4 regions of the Streptomyces sp. NPDC059852 genome follow, and region 4 is predicted to be linked to each of the others. Evidence: riboswitches for the same ligand, from Rfam matches in the RefSeq annotation. Region 4 holds a riboswitch; each other region holds the start of a gene.
What was found. A riboswitch is a leader RNA that binds a small molecule or an ion and turns the genes downstream of it on or off. The one in region 4 is predicted to bind cyclic di-AMP.
Positions count from the first base shown of each region.

Region 1: it holds a riboswitch for cyclic di-AMP, as region 4 does, so the genes downstream of both, ACFV46_RS02860 (NlpC/P60 family protein) here and ACFV46_RS14760 (peptidoglycan DD-metalloendopeptidase family protein) in region 4, are expected to answer to the same signal.
Region 2: it holds a riboswitch for cyclic di-AMP, as region 4 does, so the genes downstream of both, ACFV46_RS03815 (transglycosylase SLT domain-containing protein) here and ACFV46_RS14760 (peptidoglycan DD-metalloendopeptidase family protein) in region 4, are expected to answer to the same signal.
Region 3: it holds a riboswitch for cyclic di-AMP, as region 4 does, so the genes downstream of both, ACFV46_RS31865 (M23 family metallopeptidase) here and ACFV46_RS14760 (peptidoglycan DD-metalloendopeptidase family protein) in region 4, are expected to answer to the same signal.

Region 1 covers NZ_JBHWJK010000002.1:118,749-122,981, reverse strand. Annotated here, with positions in the region: gene ACFV46_RS02865 (tellurite resistance/C4-dicarboxylate transporter family protein) at 1-452, opposite strand, end outside; gene ACFV46_RS02860 (NlpC/P60 family protein) at 648-1,802, opposite strand; cyclic di-AMP (ydaO/yuaA leader) riboswitch at 1,810-1,970, opposite strand; gene pcrA (DNA helicase PcrA) at 2,313-4,233, shown strand, end outside.
Region 2 covers NZ_JBHWJK010000002.1:306,000-310,232, forward strand. Annotated here, with positions in the region: gene ACFV46_RS03810 (polyprenyl synthetase family protein) at 73-1,083, opposite strand; cyclic di-AMP (ydaO/yuaA leader) riboswitch at 1,811-1,984, shown strand; gene ACFV46_RS03815 (transglycosylase SLT domain-containing protein) at 1,992-2,732, shown strand; gene ACFV46_RS03820 (HAD family hydrolase) at 2,750-3,580, opposite strand; gene fahA (fumarylacetoacetase) at 3,915-4,233, shown strand, end outside.
Region 3 covers NZ_JBHWJK010000038.1:38,040-42,272, reverse strand. Annotated here, with positions in the region: gene ACFV46_RS31870 (aldo/keto reductase) at 1-927, opposite strand, end outside; gene ACFV46_RS31865 (M23 family metallopeptidase) at 1,076-2,092, opposite strand; cyclic di-AMP (ydaO/yuaA leader) riboswitch at 2,104-2,261, opposite strand; tRNA gene ACFV46_RS31860 (tRNA-Met) at 2,575-2,648, opposite strand; gene ACFV46_RS31855 (dihydrofolate reductase family protein) at 2,736-3,869, opposite strand; gene ACFV46_RS31850 (MarR family transcriptional regulator) at 3,951-4,233, shown strand, end outside.
Region 4 covers NZ_JBHWJK010000009.1:197,634-201,866, forward strand. Annotated here, with positions in the region: gene ACFV46_RS14745 (helix-turn-helix domain-containing protein) at 1-491, shown strand, start outside; gene ACFV46_RS14750 (DUF6126 family protein) at 488-610, shown strand; gene ACFV46_RS14755 (tyrosine-protein phosphatase) at 626-1,423, opposite strand; cyclic di-AMP (ydaO/yuaA leader) riboswitch at 1,889-2,082, shown strand; gene ACFV46_RS14760 (peptidoglycan DD-metalloendopeptidase family protein) at 2,087-2,992, shown strand; gene ACFV46_RS14765 (SGNH/GDSL hydrolase family protein) at 3,285-4,070, shown strand; gene ACFV46_RS14770 (TetR/AcrR family transcriptional regulator) at 4,134-4,233, opposite strand, start outside.

The sequences.
Region 1 (4,233 bases), on a different contig from region 4:
GCGAGGACGGCCAGCCCCTGCGTGGCCACGCAGCCGAGGAAGACGGACCCGGGCATCCCCGGCCGCCAGTGGCGTACGACGACGTACAGCAGGCCCGGCCAGAGCACGAAGGCGAGGGCCAGCAGCGCCTCGGCGAGAGTCTGCCGGCCGGCCGCGGCGAAGCGGGTGCCCAGGACCGCGGTCGCGGCGACGGCGCAGAGCGAGGCCGGGGTGACCGCCGCCCTCACCCACGCGGACCGGTGCCACAGGAGCCGGGCGACGAAGTCGCAGGCGAGCGCGAGCCAGGCGACACACGCCAGGACGAGGGCGATCCGGGACAGGATCGTGTGGCCCGTCTGGTGCAGGGCCACCGAGAGGATGCCGGTGGCCATGACCGAGGCCCCGGCGGCGGGGGGACGGCGCGCCCACCGGACGGGCAGGGGGGACGCGGACGCGGGTGTGGCGGCGGGCATGGGCCGATGCTAAGGAGCACGGCACCGGCGTGCGGGTGGAGGCGCGCGCGGGGGGTGGGTGAATCGACGGCCCGTCCGGCGAGTGAACGCCTCGGCGAGTTCGGCGACGGGCTCCTCGTGGAGGAGGTGCACCGTCCCGCGTCGCTGTCGCCGTCCACCCTCAGGCCGGTGGGGTCCGTCCGTTCCCGCCGTTCGTCACGCCGGGCGGACCACGCTGTGGATCGCCGACTCGCCGTCGTAGTAGATCGACTCCTCGCGGACGTACGCGCCGGGCTTCGGCGCGTGGATCATCATGCCGTTGCCGATGTAGAGGCCCACGTGCGTGACGTCGTCGTAGAAGAAGACCAGGTCGCCGGGCTGGGCACTGGACACGGGGACCGTCGTGCCCGCCTCGACCTGGTCGTAGGTGACGCGCGGGATGTCGACGCCGGCGGCCTTCCAGGCGGCCTGGGTGAGGCCGGAGCAGTCGTAGGAGTCGGGGCCGGTGGCGCCCCAGACGTACGGCTTGCCGATCTGGGTGCGGGCGAAGGTCAGCGCCTTCTCGGCCTTCGTGGCGTACGACCCGTCCGGGGCGGTGCCGCCCTGCTCCTGCCCGCCCTGTTCCTGCCGCTGTGCGGCCGCCTCGCGCTCGCGCTCGGCCTCCGCCTTCTGCTGCCGGGCCAGCTCCTCGGCCTTGCGGTCGGCCTCTTCCTGCTTGCGCTTCTCGATCGCGGCGAGGCGGGCCTTCTCCTGCGCGGTCAGCTCGGAGAGCAGTTGACGCGCGTCCGCGAGCTTCTTCTGGACGGTCGCCTTGGCGGTCCGCAGGTTCTTCTGCGACGCGGTGAGCGTCTCGAGGCTCCGCGTGGCCTCCTGCCGCTTCTTCATCGTCGCGGACTGCTCGGTGAAGTACTCGTCCACGGACTGCTTCTGACGTCCCGTCATACGGTTCATCAGCTGGGACTGGTCGAAGTAGTCCTGGGGGGTGTCCGCGAGGAGGAACGTCGTGGTGTCCGGGGCGGCGGCGCCCGTGCGGTACTGGGCGGCGGCGTTGCGGCCCAGCTCCTCGCGCGCGTCGTTGAGCTTCTGCGTGCGCCGCGCGACGTCGTCGAGGAGGGTGTCGACGCGCTTGCGCTGCTTGGTCGTCTTCTCCTTGGCCGCGTTGTACTTCTCGGTGGCGGACTCCGCCTGGCGGTAGAGGTCGTCGACCTTCTTCTCGACCTCTTCGAGGCTCGGGCGGTCGTCGGCGGACGGGCTCGCCTGGGCCGTCTGGGACAGCAGGGCCACGGAGGTGAGGGCCGCGGTGGCCAGCGCGGGGGTCCGTATGCCTGCCACGCGCGTGCCGGAGGGACGCGACTTGCGGTGCGACGCCAAGGGAGGCGACTCCTTCCACGCTCCGCCTGCCGAGTTAGCTGTCGGGTTCGGGCGGGTGGTTCGGAAGGGTTGCCCTACGGCCGCTCCCAGGACGGGAGGTCGGGCCGATTCACCCCAAGTTCGGTGGGTCCCCGGCTCCGGACGCACCGGACTCGGCGGAGGCCGTGCGGCCCGGCGTCGTTCGCCGGTGGGGGTCGTACGGCCTGCCCGGCACGGTAGCCAACTGGTGTGGCCGCTGTGAAGGTTGATGTGCGATATGCCCGATACATTTTCGTGACCTTCGGTCAGGGGAGCGGGTGGAGGGGGAGCGGGCGGGTGACTGATGCCGTTCCGGTGCGGTTGGTGTTGTCTGTCCTTTTCAGGCAAGGATCACGCGCTTCATCCGACCGGTGTGTGACGTGATGGGGTGACTTCGTACGGTGACCGGGCGGTCGGGGTGCCGGACCGGGCGGTGTGATGTTCTCGAGGCGGCGGCCGGTTGTCGGTGGGGCCGCCTAGACTCGGAGAGCGATGAGCAGCCTCTTTGACGACAGCTTCCTGGCGGACCTCCAGGCCCCACGGGCCCACGGGGAAGAGCCCCCGCCACCGCCCGAGGACGATCACACTCCGGAGTCGCTTCCGGACGATCTGTTCGGCGGGAAGTTCGACGTGCCCCCGGACCGCGACGCCTACTACCGCGACGGCGCCCCGCGCCCGGCCCTCGACGCCGCCGCGCTGCTGGAGGGGCTCAACGAGAACCAGCGTGCGGCCGTCGTCCACTCCGGCACCCCGCTGCTCATCGTGGCCGGAGCCGGATCCGGCAAGACGCGTGTCCTCACGCACCGCATCGCCTACCTGCTCGGCGAGCGGAACGTGCACCCCGGCCAGATCCTGGCGATCACCTTCACCAACAAGGCCGCCGGCGAGATGAAGGAGCGCGTCGAGCAGCTCGTCGGACCGCGCGCGAACGCGATGTGGGTGATGACCTTCCACAGCGCCTGCGTCCGCATCCTGCGCCGCGAGAGCAAGAAGCTCGGGTTCACCTCGTCGTTCTCGATCTACGACGCCGCCGACAGCAAGCGCCTGATGGCGCTCGTGTGCCGGGACCTCGACCTCGACCCGAAGCGGTTCCCGCCCAAGTCGTTCAGCGCCAAGATCAGCAACCTGAAGAACGAGCTGATCGACGAGGAGGACTTCGCCGCCCAGGCCACCGACGGCTTCGAGAAGACCCTCGCCCAGGCGTACGCGCTCTACCAGTCGCGGCTGCGGGAGGCCAACGCCCTCGACTTCGACGACCTGATCATGACGACGGTCAATCTGCTGCGCGCCTTCCCCGACGTCGCGGAGCACTACCGCCGCCGGTTCCGGCATGTGCTGGTGGACGAGTACCAGGACACCAACCACGCGCAGTACGCCCTGGTCCGCGAGCTGGTCGGCACCTCCGAGCACCCCGTAGACGTACCGCCCGAGGCCGAGGTCCCGCCCGCCGAGCTGTGCGTGGTGGGTGACGCCGACCAGTCGATCTACGCCTTCCGGGGCGCCACCATCCGCAACATCCTCCAGTTCGAGGAGGACTACCCGGACGCGACGACGATCCTGCTGGAGCAGAACTACCGCTCCACGCAGACCATCCTCAGCGCCGCCAACGCCGTCATCGAGCGCAACGAGTCCCGCCGGCCCAAGAACCTGTGGACCAACGCGGGCGCCGGCGCGCGCATCACCGGCTACGTCGCGGACACCGAGCACGACGAGGCGCAGTTCGTCGCCGACGAGATAGACCGTCTGACCGACGCCGGGGAGGCGAAGGCCGGCGACGTGGCCGTCTTCTACCGGACGAACGCCCAGTCCCGTGTCTTCGAGGAAGTCTTCATCCGCGTCGGGCTGCCCTACAAGGTCGTCGGCGGTGTGCGCTTCTACGAGCGCAAGGAGGTCCGGGACGTCCTGGCCTACCTGCGGGTCCTGGCCAACCCCGAGGACTCCGTCCCGCTGCGCCGCATCCTGAACGTCCCCAAGCGCGGCATCGGCGAGCGCGCCGAGGCCATGATCGACGCCCTGTCGCAGCGGGAGAAGATCAGCTTCCCGCAGGCCCTGCGGCGCGTCGACGAGGCGTACGGTATGGCCGCGCGGTCGACGAACGCCGTGAAGCGGTTCAACGCGCTGATGGAGGAGCTCCGCACGATCGTCGAGTCCGGCGCGGGCCCCGCGACGGTCCTGGAGGCCGTGCTGGAACGGACCGGCTACCTCGCCGAGTTGCAGTCCTCCACCGACCCGCAGGACGAGACCCGCATCGAGAACCTCCAGGAACTCGCGGCTGTCGCCCTGGAGTTCGAGCAGGAGGCGGCCGAGGGCGAGGAGTCCGGCGGGCTCGCCGCCTTCCTGGAGCGGGTCGCGCTCGTCGCCGACTCCGACCAGATCCCGGACGAGGAGGAGGACGGCTCCGGGGTCATCACCC
Region 2 (4,233 bases), on a different contig from region 4:
ACGTCCCCCCGACCCGTAGGGGTCGAGGGGTGGGGTGGGGGGAACGGCGGCCGCGGCGGCCTTGGGGGCGTCTCAGCCGGCGCGGTGCACCACGGCGTCGCACAGCTCCATCAGGGCGGCCTTCGCGTCGTTCTCCGGCAGGGGCGCCAGCGCGGCGCGCGCATCCTCCGCGTAGCGGACGGTGTCCCGCCGGGCCTGCTCCAGCGCCGGGTGCTCCCGCAGGGCGGCCAGCGCCTCCGCGAGCCGGGCGTCGTCGCTCAGGTCGGAGGCCAGCAGCTCGCACAGGGCGATGTCCTCCGGCAGCCCCAGCCGCTCCGCGCGCTCCCGCAGGCGCAGCACGGGCAGGGTCGGGATGCCCTCGCGCAGATCGGTGCCGGGCGTCTTCCCGGACTCGTGGGAGTCGCTCGCGATGTCCAGGACGTCGTCCGCCAGCTGGAAGGCCACGCCGAGCCGCTCCCCGTACTGGGTGAGCACGTCGACCACGGTCTCGTCGGCGCCCGACATCATCGCCCCGAAGCGGCAGGAGACCGCCACCAGCGACCCGGTCTTCCCGCTCAGCACGTCGAGGTAGTGCTCCACGGGGTCCCGGCCGTCCTGCGGTCCGGCCGTCTCCAGGATCTGGCCCGTGACCAGCCGCTCGAACGCCTCGGCCTGCACCCGGACCGCCTCGGGCCCGAGGTCGGCCAGGATGTGCGAGGCGCGCGCGAAGAGGAAGTCGCCGGTGAGGACCGCGACGGAGTTCCCCCAGCGGGTGTTCGCGCTGTCGACCCCGCGCCGGACCTCGGCCTCGTCCATCACGTCGTCGTGGTACAGCGTCGCCAGGTGGGTCAGCTCCACCACCACGGCCGACGGCACGATCCCCGGGGCGTACGGGTCCCCGAAGCGCGCGGCGAGCATCACCAGCAGCGGCCGGAAGCGCTTCCCACCCGCCCGCACCAGGTGCTGGGCGGCCCCGGTGATGAAGGGGACCTCACTCTTGGTGGCTTCGAGCAGTCCCTCCTCGACAGCCGCCAATCCGGCCTGGACATCGGCTTCCAGAGCCTGGTCCCGCACGCTCAGCCCGAACGGCCCGACGACGGTCACGAGGGGTCTCCTGTCTGCTGGTGTCTTTCGGCTGGTTACACGGTTTGTCGATAGGTCGCTGCCATCACTCAAGTCAGCGTATCCGGTCACGTTTCGATCACCGATGCCGCCCACCCGTCCACCACGGCCGACATCGGTCCACGGTCGGTATGTTTTTTGATCACCCGATGAGGATGGACATTCATCGATTTATCGGTACGTCACTGTGAGTAGCCGACCGCTCTCCATCCCTCCGCGAATCGAAATCCGGTTCGACCCTGCGGGGGCCGGCCCGCAAGCCTGTACGCCCCCCGCCTCCGCCTACCCCGACCCGCCCTCCGGACGCCTCCACGCCCCCTCAACGAACGGCACGAAGGGCGGGGTTCCTGCCCCATAAAACGGACTCTCCGGACCCAAGGGGACAGATGGACACCTTGACAGTGAGCCCTCCACGGCCAGGCAATAACAGGGGAGTTGGAGCCATTGCCCGATTTGCCGTTGTTGTGATCGCCGTGAGTTGGGTCACGCGGCCACCCGTCGGCACCTCCCCCACGGGAAGCCTTCGTCCCCTTGCCAGAAAAGCGAGTTGAGAATTGGCAACCGCAAAGGATCAAGCGCCCCATACGCCTCAGACCATGGTCAATTAGCACGTCAGGTGATTGCGGCACTTGTTCCAGACATGTGCTCTCGCATACGTTCCCGCTCTGTCGGGCGGACGCCGAATCCTGCCGCCGCCCGAGTCATCCACCTACGCAACGCACCGCACGGCAGGAGCGGGGGACCCAGGTAAGTCGCCGTACCGCACGCCTCGATGGCGCGCCGGAACGGCTAGGGGTGAAGTCACGTCGTCGAACGACGGTGTGACCGGGCATCTCCCGCCCGAACCCGACAGCTCACCTCGCAGGCGCCGGAGAGGAACGAACAGCGCCATGTCCCGAGGCAAGCACCGTCGCACCCGTACCAGCCCGTTCACCCGGCGCGTCATCGCCGCCGGTACCGGTACCGCCGCTCTCGCGCTCCCCCTGCTGGCCGCGACCACCGCGAGCGCCGCCGAGCCCGGCAAGGCCCCCACCGTGGCCAAGGTCGGCTCCGTCAGCTACACCACCAAGAAGGGCGACACCCTGTACGGGATCGCCGACCGCTACGACGCCCAGGGCGGCTGGCGACAGCTCTACAAGGACAACCGCGCGGCCATCGGCGACAACCCCCGGCTGATCCACCCGGGCGTCGACCTGAAGGTCCGGTCCGCGAAGAAGGCCGCGCCGGCCAAGGCCGAGACGAACACGGCGTCCGCGCCCGTCAAGAAGTCCGCCGTCGCCCAGGCCACCCAGGCCTCCGTGAAGACGTACGCCGACAACCTCGACGGCTGGATCCGCGAGGCGCTCGACATCATGGCGCAGAAGGGGATCCCCGGTTCCTACGAGGGCATCCACCGCAACATCATGCGCGAGTCGTCGGGCAACCCGGCCGCCATCAACAACTGGGACTCCAACGCCGTGGCGGGCACCCCGTCCAAGGGTCTCCTCCAGGTCATCGACCCGACCTTCGCGACCTACCACGTGCCGGGCACCGCGTACGACCCGTTCGACCCGGTCGCCAACATCACGGCCGCCTGCAACTACGCGGCCGCGCGCTACGGCTCGATCGACAACGTGAACGGCCCCTACTGAGCCTTCTGCAGCACCCATCAATAGCGGAACTGGGCCAGGCTGCGGGCGAACAGTCCCTCGAGGACGACGGCGATGCCGTCGTCCTCGTTGGACAAGGTGATCTCGTCCGCCACCGCCTTGAGTTCGGGGTGTGCGTTGGCCATCGCCACACCGTGCGCCGCCCAGTCGAACATGGGGATGTCGTTGGGCATGTCCCCGAAGGCGATGGTCTCGTGGGGACCCAGGCCGAGATGCTCGGCGGCGAGCGCGAGGCCCGTCGCCTTCGTGACGCCGCATGGCTGGAGTTCGACGGTCCCCGGCCCCGACATGGTGACCGTCGCCAGCGAGCCCACCACCGCGCGGGCCGTCGCCGCCAACTCGTCGTCCGACAGCGTCGGATGGCGCAGCAGCACCTTGCTGATCGGCTCGCACCACAGGTCGTCGCGGTGCCGCACCCGCACGGCCGGCAGGGTCGGGTGGGGCATCAGATAGCCCGGTTCGATGAGCGTGAGCCCGTCGGCACCGTCCTGGTCGACCGCCGCGTACACCTGCCCCACCTCGGCCTCGATCTTGCCGAGGGCGGTCTCCGCCAGGTCCCGCTCCAGGGTGATGGACCACAGCAGCCGGTCCCGCCCGGCGTCGTACAGCTGCGCGCCCTGTCCGCACACCGCCAGTCCCCTGCTGCCCATGACGTCCAGGAGGGGCCGCACCCGGGGTGCCGGCCGTCCCGTCACCACGAGGTGCTGGGCACCGGCCACCGCCGCCTGCGCGAGTGCCGCGAGCGACCGGTCGGAGAGCGTGTCGTCACCTCGCAGGAGGGTCCCGTCCAGGTCAGTGGCGATGAGTGAATATGCGATCGGTGCGGCCATGATCAGAGAATACGGACAGGAAGCCCCCTCGACTCGACCTGAACCGGACGGCTGCTCTGTTCACATGAGTTGACACCGGTTCCGGTCCCACTTGTGTCCGAGCCCGCACAACTCGCGCCCGTTTATGGCGGTTTCGCCCCTACGAGATCTTCGAGGGCGGTACGGACGCCGAGTTGGGGCCCGTCGCCCGGTGAAGAGGACGGCCGACCGCGGCGACCTGGGGGGAAGCCGATCGCCTGCCCGGAGGATTCACCCTGCCCAAGACCGCCACCTCACCCGTAACGTGGGCCCGACCACATGGCTTACGGAGCGTATGAGAGTGAGGCAGTACCCCATGCCCCCCTTCGATCTCCCCGAGGGCGACCCCTTCGGCGCGCACAACCTTCCGTACGGCGTCTTCTCCCTCCCGGGCCCGGACTCCGCGCGCCGGGTGGGCGTCCGGCTCGGCGACCACGTCCTCGACGCGGGCAGGGCGGCCCAGGCGCTCGGCTCGCCGTACGCCCCGCTGCTCGCCCAGGAGTCGCTGAACGCGCTGCTCGCCGCGGGCCGCACCACCTGGTCCGACGTACGGCGGGCGCTGACCGCCTGGGTCACGGTGCCGGCGCACCAGGAGGCCATCGCGGAGCTGTTCCACCCGCTCTCCTCCGTGACGC
Region 3 (4,233 bases), on a different contig from region 4:
GAGCCGGCGCAGCTCGTCGTCCGTCAGGGTCAGCTCGGCCACTCCGAGCAGGGCCGGCAGCTGTTCCGGGGTGCGGGCGGAGGCGATGGGGGCGACGACCGTCGGGCGGGACGCCAGCCAGGCCAGGGCCACCGTGGCGACCGGCACGCCGTGCGCGGCGGCCGCCTCGTCCAGCGCGGCCAGCACCCGCCGCCCCCGCTCGGTCTCCGCGTGCCGCCCGGCGCCCTGCGCACGCGGGCTGTCCACGGCCGCGCCGGGACGGTACTTGCCGGTGAGGAAGCCCGCCGCGAGCGCGTAGTACGGCACCGCGGCGAGGTTCTCCCGTTCGGCGAGGTCCTGGAGGGCGCCCTCGTAGGTGTCCCGGGAGACCAGGTTGTAGTGGGGCTGGAGCGCCACGTACCGGGCCAGGCCCTCGCGGTCGGAGAAGGCGAGGGAGGCCGCCAGCCGCTCGGCGGAGATGTTGGACGCGGCGATGTGCCGGACCTTGCCGGCCTTCACCAGCTCGTCCAGGGCGCCGACGATCTCCTCGACCGGCACCTCGGGCTTGTCGAAGTGCGTGTAGTAGAGGTCGATGCGGTCGGTGCCGAGGCGGCGCAGCGAGGCGTCGGCGGCGGCCTTGATGGTGGCCGCGTTCAGGCCCTGGAAGTCGGGGTGCTGGCTGACCTTGGTGGCGATCACGACGTCGTCCCGGTTGCCGCGTGCCTTGAGCCAGTTGCCGATGACGGTCTCCGACTCGCCGCCCGCGTTGCCCTCGACCCACGCCGAGTACGAGTCGGCCGTGTCGAGGAAGTTGCCGCCGGCCGCCGTGTAGGCGTCGAGGACGGCGAAGGAGTGGGCCTCGTCGGCGGTCCACCCGAAGACGTTGCCGCCGAGGCAGAGCGGGGAGACCTCGAGGTCGGAGGAGCCGAGTGTGCGCAGTGCGGTCATGCAAGGGAACAACGACGGTGGCGGTACCGCCGATTCCGCTCCCGGGATGAATTCCCTGTGAAGGGGGCGGGCCGGCGCACCGAGGACCGGCAGCCCTGACGTCGGGGGGTCGTCGTCAGGACCGCCGGGGATCAGGTGGGGAGGGTGCTCAGGGGGTGAGGCCCTTGCCGCGCAGCCAGGCCAGCGGGTCGATGCCGCTCGCGCTGCCGTCGGGGTGCACCTCGAGGTGCAGATGGGCGCCGGTCACGTTGCCCGTGGCGCCGACACGGCCGATGACGTCACCGGTGTTGACCTTCTGGCCGACGCTGACGCTGATCGAGGACTGGTGGGCGAACCAGATCTCGGTGCCGTCGTCCAGGGTCAGCTCGGTCTTGTAGCCGTAGGAGCCGTCCCAGCCGGCGAAGGTGATCGTGCCGGAGTGGACGGCCTTGATCAGGGTGCCGGTCGGCGCGGCGAAGTCGAGGCCCGTGTGGTGCCCGGACGACCAGTAGGCGCCGGCCTCACCGAAGGTGGAGGTCAGGGTGTACGAGGAGGTCGGCAGCGTGTACTGCTTGGCCAGCTCGGCGAGGCGCTCGGCCTCGGCCTTCTTGCGGGCCTCCTCCTCGGCGGCGGCCTTCGCCTCGGCGGCCTTCTCCTTGGCCTCCTTCTCCGCCTTGGCGGCCGCCTCGGCGACCTCCTTCTCGGCGGCGGCGACGGCGGCCTCGGCGGCCTTGCTGTCGACCTGGTCCTGCTGGAACTCGGCCTGGGCGATGATCCGGCTGCGCAGCGCCTCACCGGCGTCGGAGCCGCTCTGCGGGGTCTCCTGGCCGGTCTCGCCCATGGTGCTGAGGGCGGTGGCGGTGTCGTCCGCGGCGGAGTCGTCGCCGGAGATCAGGGGCAGGTCGGGCAGGGTGATGGCGACCGGCGGCTTGCCGCTCTGCGCGGTGGCCATGCCGCCCGCGCCGACGGCCGCTATGACGCCGACGCCGAGAACCGTGGAGCTGCGGGCGAGTCCCCCGCCGCGCTGCTTGGAGACGCGGTGCCTGCCTCGGACGGGACGGAGGGAGTCCGCGGTGGGGTTCCACTCCTCGAAGGGGCCGTCGTCGGTGCGGTCGTAGCCGAAGGTGTCGGCGGTGCGCTGACCGGGTACGAACGAGGCATGCGGGGCAGGACGGTTCGACGCCACGTGGGCGTACTCCTTTCCTTCCTTCTCGCCTACCGGGTTAGCTGACGGGTTCGGAGCAGGAAGGTCTCCTACGCGCGTATACGTACCGTGATGTCACGGTGGTATCCGCGCGATTCACCCCAAGGTGGTGGTTCCCCGGTTCCTTGGCAGGATTCGGCGCGTGCGCACGGAGCCGCCTCTTGTGACGGCTGGGACGACCGCGCTGCGTTATCGAACGTTAATAGACGCGGGGTACGGATTCCAAGCCGTTCCCCTTGATCATTAACGATTTCCGCCGGGACTTACGGGCCATGAGCGGTCCAAATCGGGCGAGTTGACGCCCACGAGACACCCTCACGATTGCTGACAGTGTGTCAGTTGTTATGCGGAGGGGGTTCGCGCGATCACGTACCGTGAGAACCGGTGAAGGCGTCCCGCGAGCCTGACGGGGGCCGGAAAACACTCAGGGCCGGAACTGATGAGTTCCGGCCCTGAGCCTTCAGTAGCGGGGACAGGATTTGAACCTGCGACCTCTGGGTTATGAGCCCAGCGAGCTACCGAGCTGCTCCACCCCGCGTCGATGTGTCCATAGTACGCCATCACCGGGGCCCGCCGCACACGCCTTTCCGCAGGCCCCGGTCGCGCGGGCCTCGCCGGGCGGGTGTCAGGGCGCCAGGTGGGCGTTGGGGGCCGCCGCCCGGGCCGCGTACTCGGGCAGCACCAGGACGTCCACGCCCGCGGCGGCGAGCATCCCGCTGCCGTCGGCGTCCGTCACGAAGGTGTCCGGCTCGCGCCAGGCCGTCACCACCCGGCGCACCCCGGCCGCCAGGATCAGCCGGGCGCAGGGCGTCGGCCGGGAGGCGCGGTGCGTGCAGGGCTCCAGGCTGCTGTAGACCGTGGCGCCGGCCAGCCTCGGGTCGCCGGGCGCGATCTTGGCGAGGGCCGCCTCCTCGGCGTGCACGACGGGGTCGCCGGCCTCCCGGGAGTGGCCCCGCGCCAACTCGGTGCCGTCCGCGGCGACCACGACCGCGCCGACGCTGAACGCGGTGGGCGAGGGCGGGCACTCGGCGGCCAGGTCGCACGCCAGGGCCAGCCAGTGCCGGTCGGCGGCGGCCGGGAGGACACCCGTGCCGGGCGCGGTCGGCTCGTAGCGCATCAGCACCACGTCCTCGATGCGCCGGGTCTCCACGAGCCTCAGCCGGCCCTCCTGGTATCCGCCGGGCCCGAAGAGCCGGGGCGCCCGGGGGTCGCCCACGAACAGCGGCGCGAGGACGAGCTGCAGCTCGTCGGCGAGCCCCTGGCGCAGCAGCTGCGTGTGGACGGTGCCGCCGCCCTCGACCATCAGCCGCTCGACGCCACGCACCTCGCGCAGATGCGTCAGCAGGACCCGCCAGTCCAGGTCGTCGCCGAGCGCGACGACATCGGCGGCGACGGGGTCCTCCCGCAGCCGCCGGGCGCCCTTCTCCGTCGTGTAGACGACCTTCTCGCCGCCGGTGTGCCAGAAGTTCGCCGCCGGATCCAGCTCGCCGGACGCGCTGACGGTGACCTTCAGCGGGTACGCGGGCTTGCCCTGGGCGGTGCGGGCGGCGCGGCGCTCGGCCGAGTTCACGAGCAGCCGGGGGTTGTCCGCCCGGATGGTGCCGGCGCCGACGAGGATGGCGTCCACGGAGGCCCGCACCCCGTCGACCCGGTCGAAGTCGGCCGGGCTGGACAGCAGCAGCCGGTCGGGGCCCGTGTCGTCGAGGTAGCCGTCGAGGGAGACGGCGGCGGACAGCAGGACGTAGGGGTACGACGGCATCGGCGCGCTCTCCCGCTCGGCGGATCGGGGCTGGTTTCGGCAGGGCTTGGTTCAAGTTTGAAACAAACCTACACTGGACACATGACGACTCGCTGGCTCACCCCCGAGGAGCAGCGCGCCTGGCGCGCCTACATCGCCGCCGTCGCGCTCGTGGAGGACGCGCTGGACCGGCAGCTCCAGCAGGAGGCCGGCATGCCCCATCTGTATTACTCCATTCTCGCCACCCTGTCCGACGCCCCGGAACGCCGGCTGCGCATGACCGATCTCGCCGAACGGCTGAAGATCACCCGCAGCCGGCTGACGTACGGCGTCTCGCGGCTGGAGAAGGACGGCCTGGTGCGGCGCGAGGACTGCCCCGTGGACA
Region 4 (4,233 bases):
CCGCCCATCTCTCCCGGCTGGAGACCGGCCAGCGGCAGCCGTCGCTGCCGATGCTGCTGGCACTCGCCCGCGTCTACGGTACGACGGTCGGCGAGCTGCTCGGCGAGAGGGTCCCGGACCGGGATGCCGTCGTACGCGCCGCCGACATGGAACCCACCGCCGCCGGCGGCTGGACGTACTGGCAGGCCGGAGTCTCCGGCCGCGGGATGCAGGCCCTCCGCGTCCATGTGCCGTACGGCTCGCAGGGAGACATCGTGCGCGTGCACCCCGGCGAGGAGTGGCTCCACGTCCTCAAGGGACGGCTGCGGCTGCGCCTCGGGGACACCACGCACCGGCTCGCCCCCGGGGACAGCGCGCACTTCGACTCGCTGACCCCGCACCGGCTCGCCGCCGAGGACGACGGCGGTGTCGAGCTCCTGTTCGTCCACACCCTGTTGCAGAGCCCCACGGCCACCCTGTGCCTGGGCCCCACCCCTGGAGTGACGCCATGACCGACATGGAGGAGAAGTTCCCCCGCGCCCTGTGGGTGCGCCTCATCATCTACATCGCGGTGGGGCACGTCTTCGCCGCCTTCATCTACTTCCTCTTCGAGGCCGGCGGCGGGAAGTAGGCGCGCCCCGCGCCCTCAGTCGAGCAGCCGCCCCCGCAGACGCTCCCGCGCCTCGGGGGTGAGCCGCAGGCCCTGCTCCAGGTAGGTGTCGACGTCGCCCCAGGTCTCGTCGATCGTGTCGAAGGCGGCCTGCAGATACTCCGCGCGCGCGTCGAAGAGGGGGCTCAGCAGCTCCATGACCTCCGGCGAGTAGGCCGAGGGGGCGTCGCTGCCGCGCCGCACCTTGTAGCGGCGGTGCTTCTCGTTGGACTTCAGGTAGTCGGCGACGATCGCCTCCCGCTCGACGCCGACGGCGAGCAGGGTCACCGCGATCGACAGGCCGGCGCGGTCCTTGCCGGCCGCGCAGTGCATCAGCGCCGGAACGCTGTCCTCCACCAGGGAGCGCAGCACCTGGGCGTGCTCACCGGTGCGCTCCGTGACGATGGAGCGGTAGGAGGCGATCATCCGGGCCGCGCCCTTGCCGTCCGCCAGGATCTCCCGCAGCTGGTCGAGATCGCCGTCGCGGACCATCTTCCAGAACTCCGCGCCGTCCGCCGGGTCGGACAGCGGCAGGTTCACATTGCGGACGCCCGGCAGCTCGACGTCCGGGCCCTCCAGCCTCTGGTCCGCCGCGTTGCGGAAGTCGAAGATCGTGTGCAGTCCCAGCGAGCCGAGGAAGGCGGCGTCCTCGGCGGTGGCGTGGGCGAGGTGGCCGCTGCGGAACAGCACGCCGTGCCGCACCCGTCGTCCGTCCACGGTGGGCAGGCCGCCCACGTCGCGGAAGTTGCGCACACCGGCCAGCTCGGGCTCGGTCGACGGGATCTGCTGCGTCACGGGGGCTCCTCCCGGTCGGCCCCGCCGGCGCGGCTCGGCGGTGAGGCCGGCGAGGTGCGCCTCCGACGATACGACATGGCTGTCTGCGCCAATCACTTGTCCACAGGCGACAGCTCGGGAGTAATAGCCTGAAACGGACGAAGTAGTCGTATGTCGGTATTGCCCATGCCGGAAAATCGCCCGCGTCACATCTGGGCTTTCTGTCCGAATTGATGCCTTCACTCCAACTCGCTCCGTAATAAGGAAAGCTGGAGCAGCGTCACGTGAGGAGCGTCATACCGGTGACGGTGCGTCGCCCGTCATGTTCACGTAATCGGCCTTCCTTTCATGGGGATTCGAGGATGGCGGCCCCTTCGAAATGCACGCAGGGTGACCGGTGAATCCCGTAAGGGATCAAGCCGAACGCATTCGGGCGGAACCCCTCACTTGTTCCCATGCGTCCTTCTCGCTTACGTTCGCCACCAATCCGGACGGACGCCGAATCCTGCCGCCGACCGGAATCCGCGCACACTCACCCGTACACGGCAGGAGCGGGGGACCCACAGGTACGTCGCCTGTTCCGGTCCCGGAACAGGCTCGGGGTCAAGTCGCGTCCCGACGCGGCCGGGCATCTCCAGCCCGCACCCGACAGCTCACCTCGCAGGCGCCGGAGAGGAATTCGCCATGCCCGCGAAGGGTAAGCATCGCCGTCCCAAGTCCCTGCGTCTCACCCGCACGATCGCCGTCGCCGGAACCGGTGGCGCCGCTCTCGCGCTGCCGCTGATCGGGGCCACCGGCGCCCACGCCGCGACCGGCCAGTCCGCCCCGGACAAGACGGTCCAGTCCGTCCAGGCCGCCGCCGAGAAGGCCCCGGCGCAGAAGACCTCCACCCAGACGCGCACCTACGAGGTGAAGCGCGGCGACTACCTGGCGAAGATCGCCGACGAGCAGGACGTCCGCGGCGGCTGGAAGAAGCTGTACGCCGACAACCGCCAGGCCGTCGGCGCCGACCCGTCGCTCATCCACCCGGGTCTGAAGCTCTCGATCGGCAAGAAGGCCGCGACCGCCGCGCCCAAGGCGTCGGCTCCGTCCACCGCGCCGTCCAAGCCGTCCGCGAAGCCCGCCGCGCCGAAGAAGGCCGCGACGGCCGCCCAGAGCGCGGACGCGACGAGCACCGTCAACGGCTTCACCGCCCCGGTGTCCACCGCCGCCGTCGGCACCTCGTACAAGGTGGCGGGCAGCATGTGGTCCAGCGGCTACCACACCGGCGTGGACTTCTCCGCCGCCACCGGCACCCCCCTGAAGGCGGTCGGCGCCGGCACCGTCGTCTCCGCCGGCTGGGGCGGCGCCTACGGCAACCAGGTCGTCATCCGGCTCGCCGACGGCTACTACGCCCAGTACGCCCACCTGTCCTCGCTGTCCGTCTCCAGCGGCCAGACGGTGACCGCGGGCCAGCAGATCGGCCTCTCCGGCGCGACCGGCAACGTCACCGGCCCGCACCTGCACTTCGAGATCCGCACGACGCCCGACTACGGCTCGGACGTGGACCCGGTGGCCTACCTCCGCTCCAAGGGCGTCGCCATCGGCTGACCGCCCCACCGCACGGCGCGCACCTCCCTGACACGCATGCGCACCACCTGCCTGACACGCAGCCGAAGGCCGGACCCTGATCCCCGGGTCCGGCCTTCGGTGTGTCCTGAGCTCCACGCGCGGCGTTTCGGCGGTCAACGCCCCCGCGAGGAGCGGTATTCCGGGTTTGGTGAAGGCTTTGGCAGTGGCTTATCTCACCGCTCGTCAACCCTTTCCTACGGTCGCGTAGGTCACATCGGAAGGTGAATCATGTCCCGACGTGGCAGACGATTCGAAGAGTGACAGCAGAAGAGTGATCGGGTCGTACGTCGCGGTGGGGGACAGCTTCACCGAGGGCGTCGGCGACCCCGGCCCCGACGGGGCGTTCGTCGGCTGGGCCGACCGGTTCGCGGTCCTTCTGGCCGACCGGCGTCCCGAGGGCGACTTCCGGTACACGAACCTCGCCGTGCGCGGCAGACTGCTCGACCAGATCGTGGCGGAACAGGTCCCCAAGGTCGTCGAACTCGCCCCGGACCTGGTGTCGTTCTGCGCGGGTGGCAACGACATCCTGCGGCCCGGCACCGACCCCGACGAGGTGGCCGAACGGTTCGAACGGGCCGTCGCCCGGCTCGCCTCGGCGGCGGGCACGGTCATGGTGACGACGGGCTTCGACACCCGTGGCGTGCCCGTGCTGAAGCACCTGCGCGGCAAGATCGCCACCTACAACGGGCACGTCCGCGCCATCGCCGACCGCTACGGCTGCCCGGTGCTCGACCTGTGGTCCCTGAAGACCGTCCAGGACCGTCGGGCCTGGGACAGCGACCGGCTCCACCTCTCTCCCGAGGGGCACACGCGCGTGGCGCTGCGCGCGGGCCAGGTCCTCGGCCTTGAGGTCCCGGCCGACCCGGACCAGCCCTGGCCGCCGCTCCCGCCCCGCGGGACGCTGGAGATCCGGCGCGACGACGTCCAGTGGGCGCGCGAGTACCTGGTCCCGTGGATCGGGCGGCGCCTGCGCGGGGAGTCGTCGGGCGACCATGTGATCGCCAAGGGCGCGCTCTCGGCGTACGACATCAAGATGCGCATCGAGTCGGTGGCCTGAGCCCGGCGGCCCGGCCGGGGGACGGCGGGGCCGCCCGGGACCGTTCCGGTCGCGGGCGGCCGCTCACCGTGCCGAGGCGGTCAACGCCGTCCGCTCCAGGCCCAGCTCCCGGGCCAGCGCCTCGTCCACCCACTCCTGGGCCCGCGCGCGGGACAGCGACCCG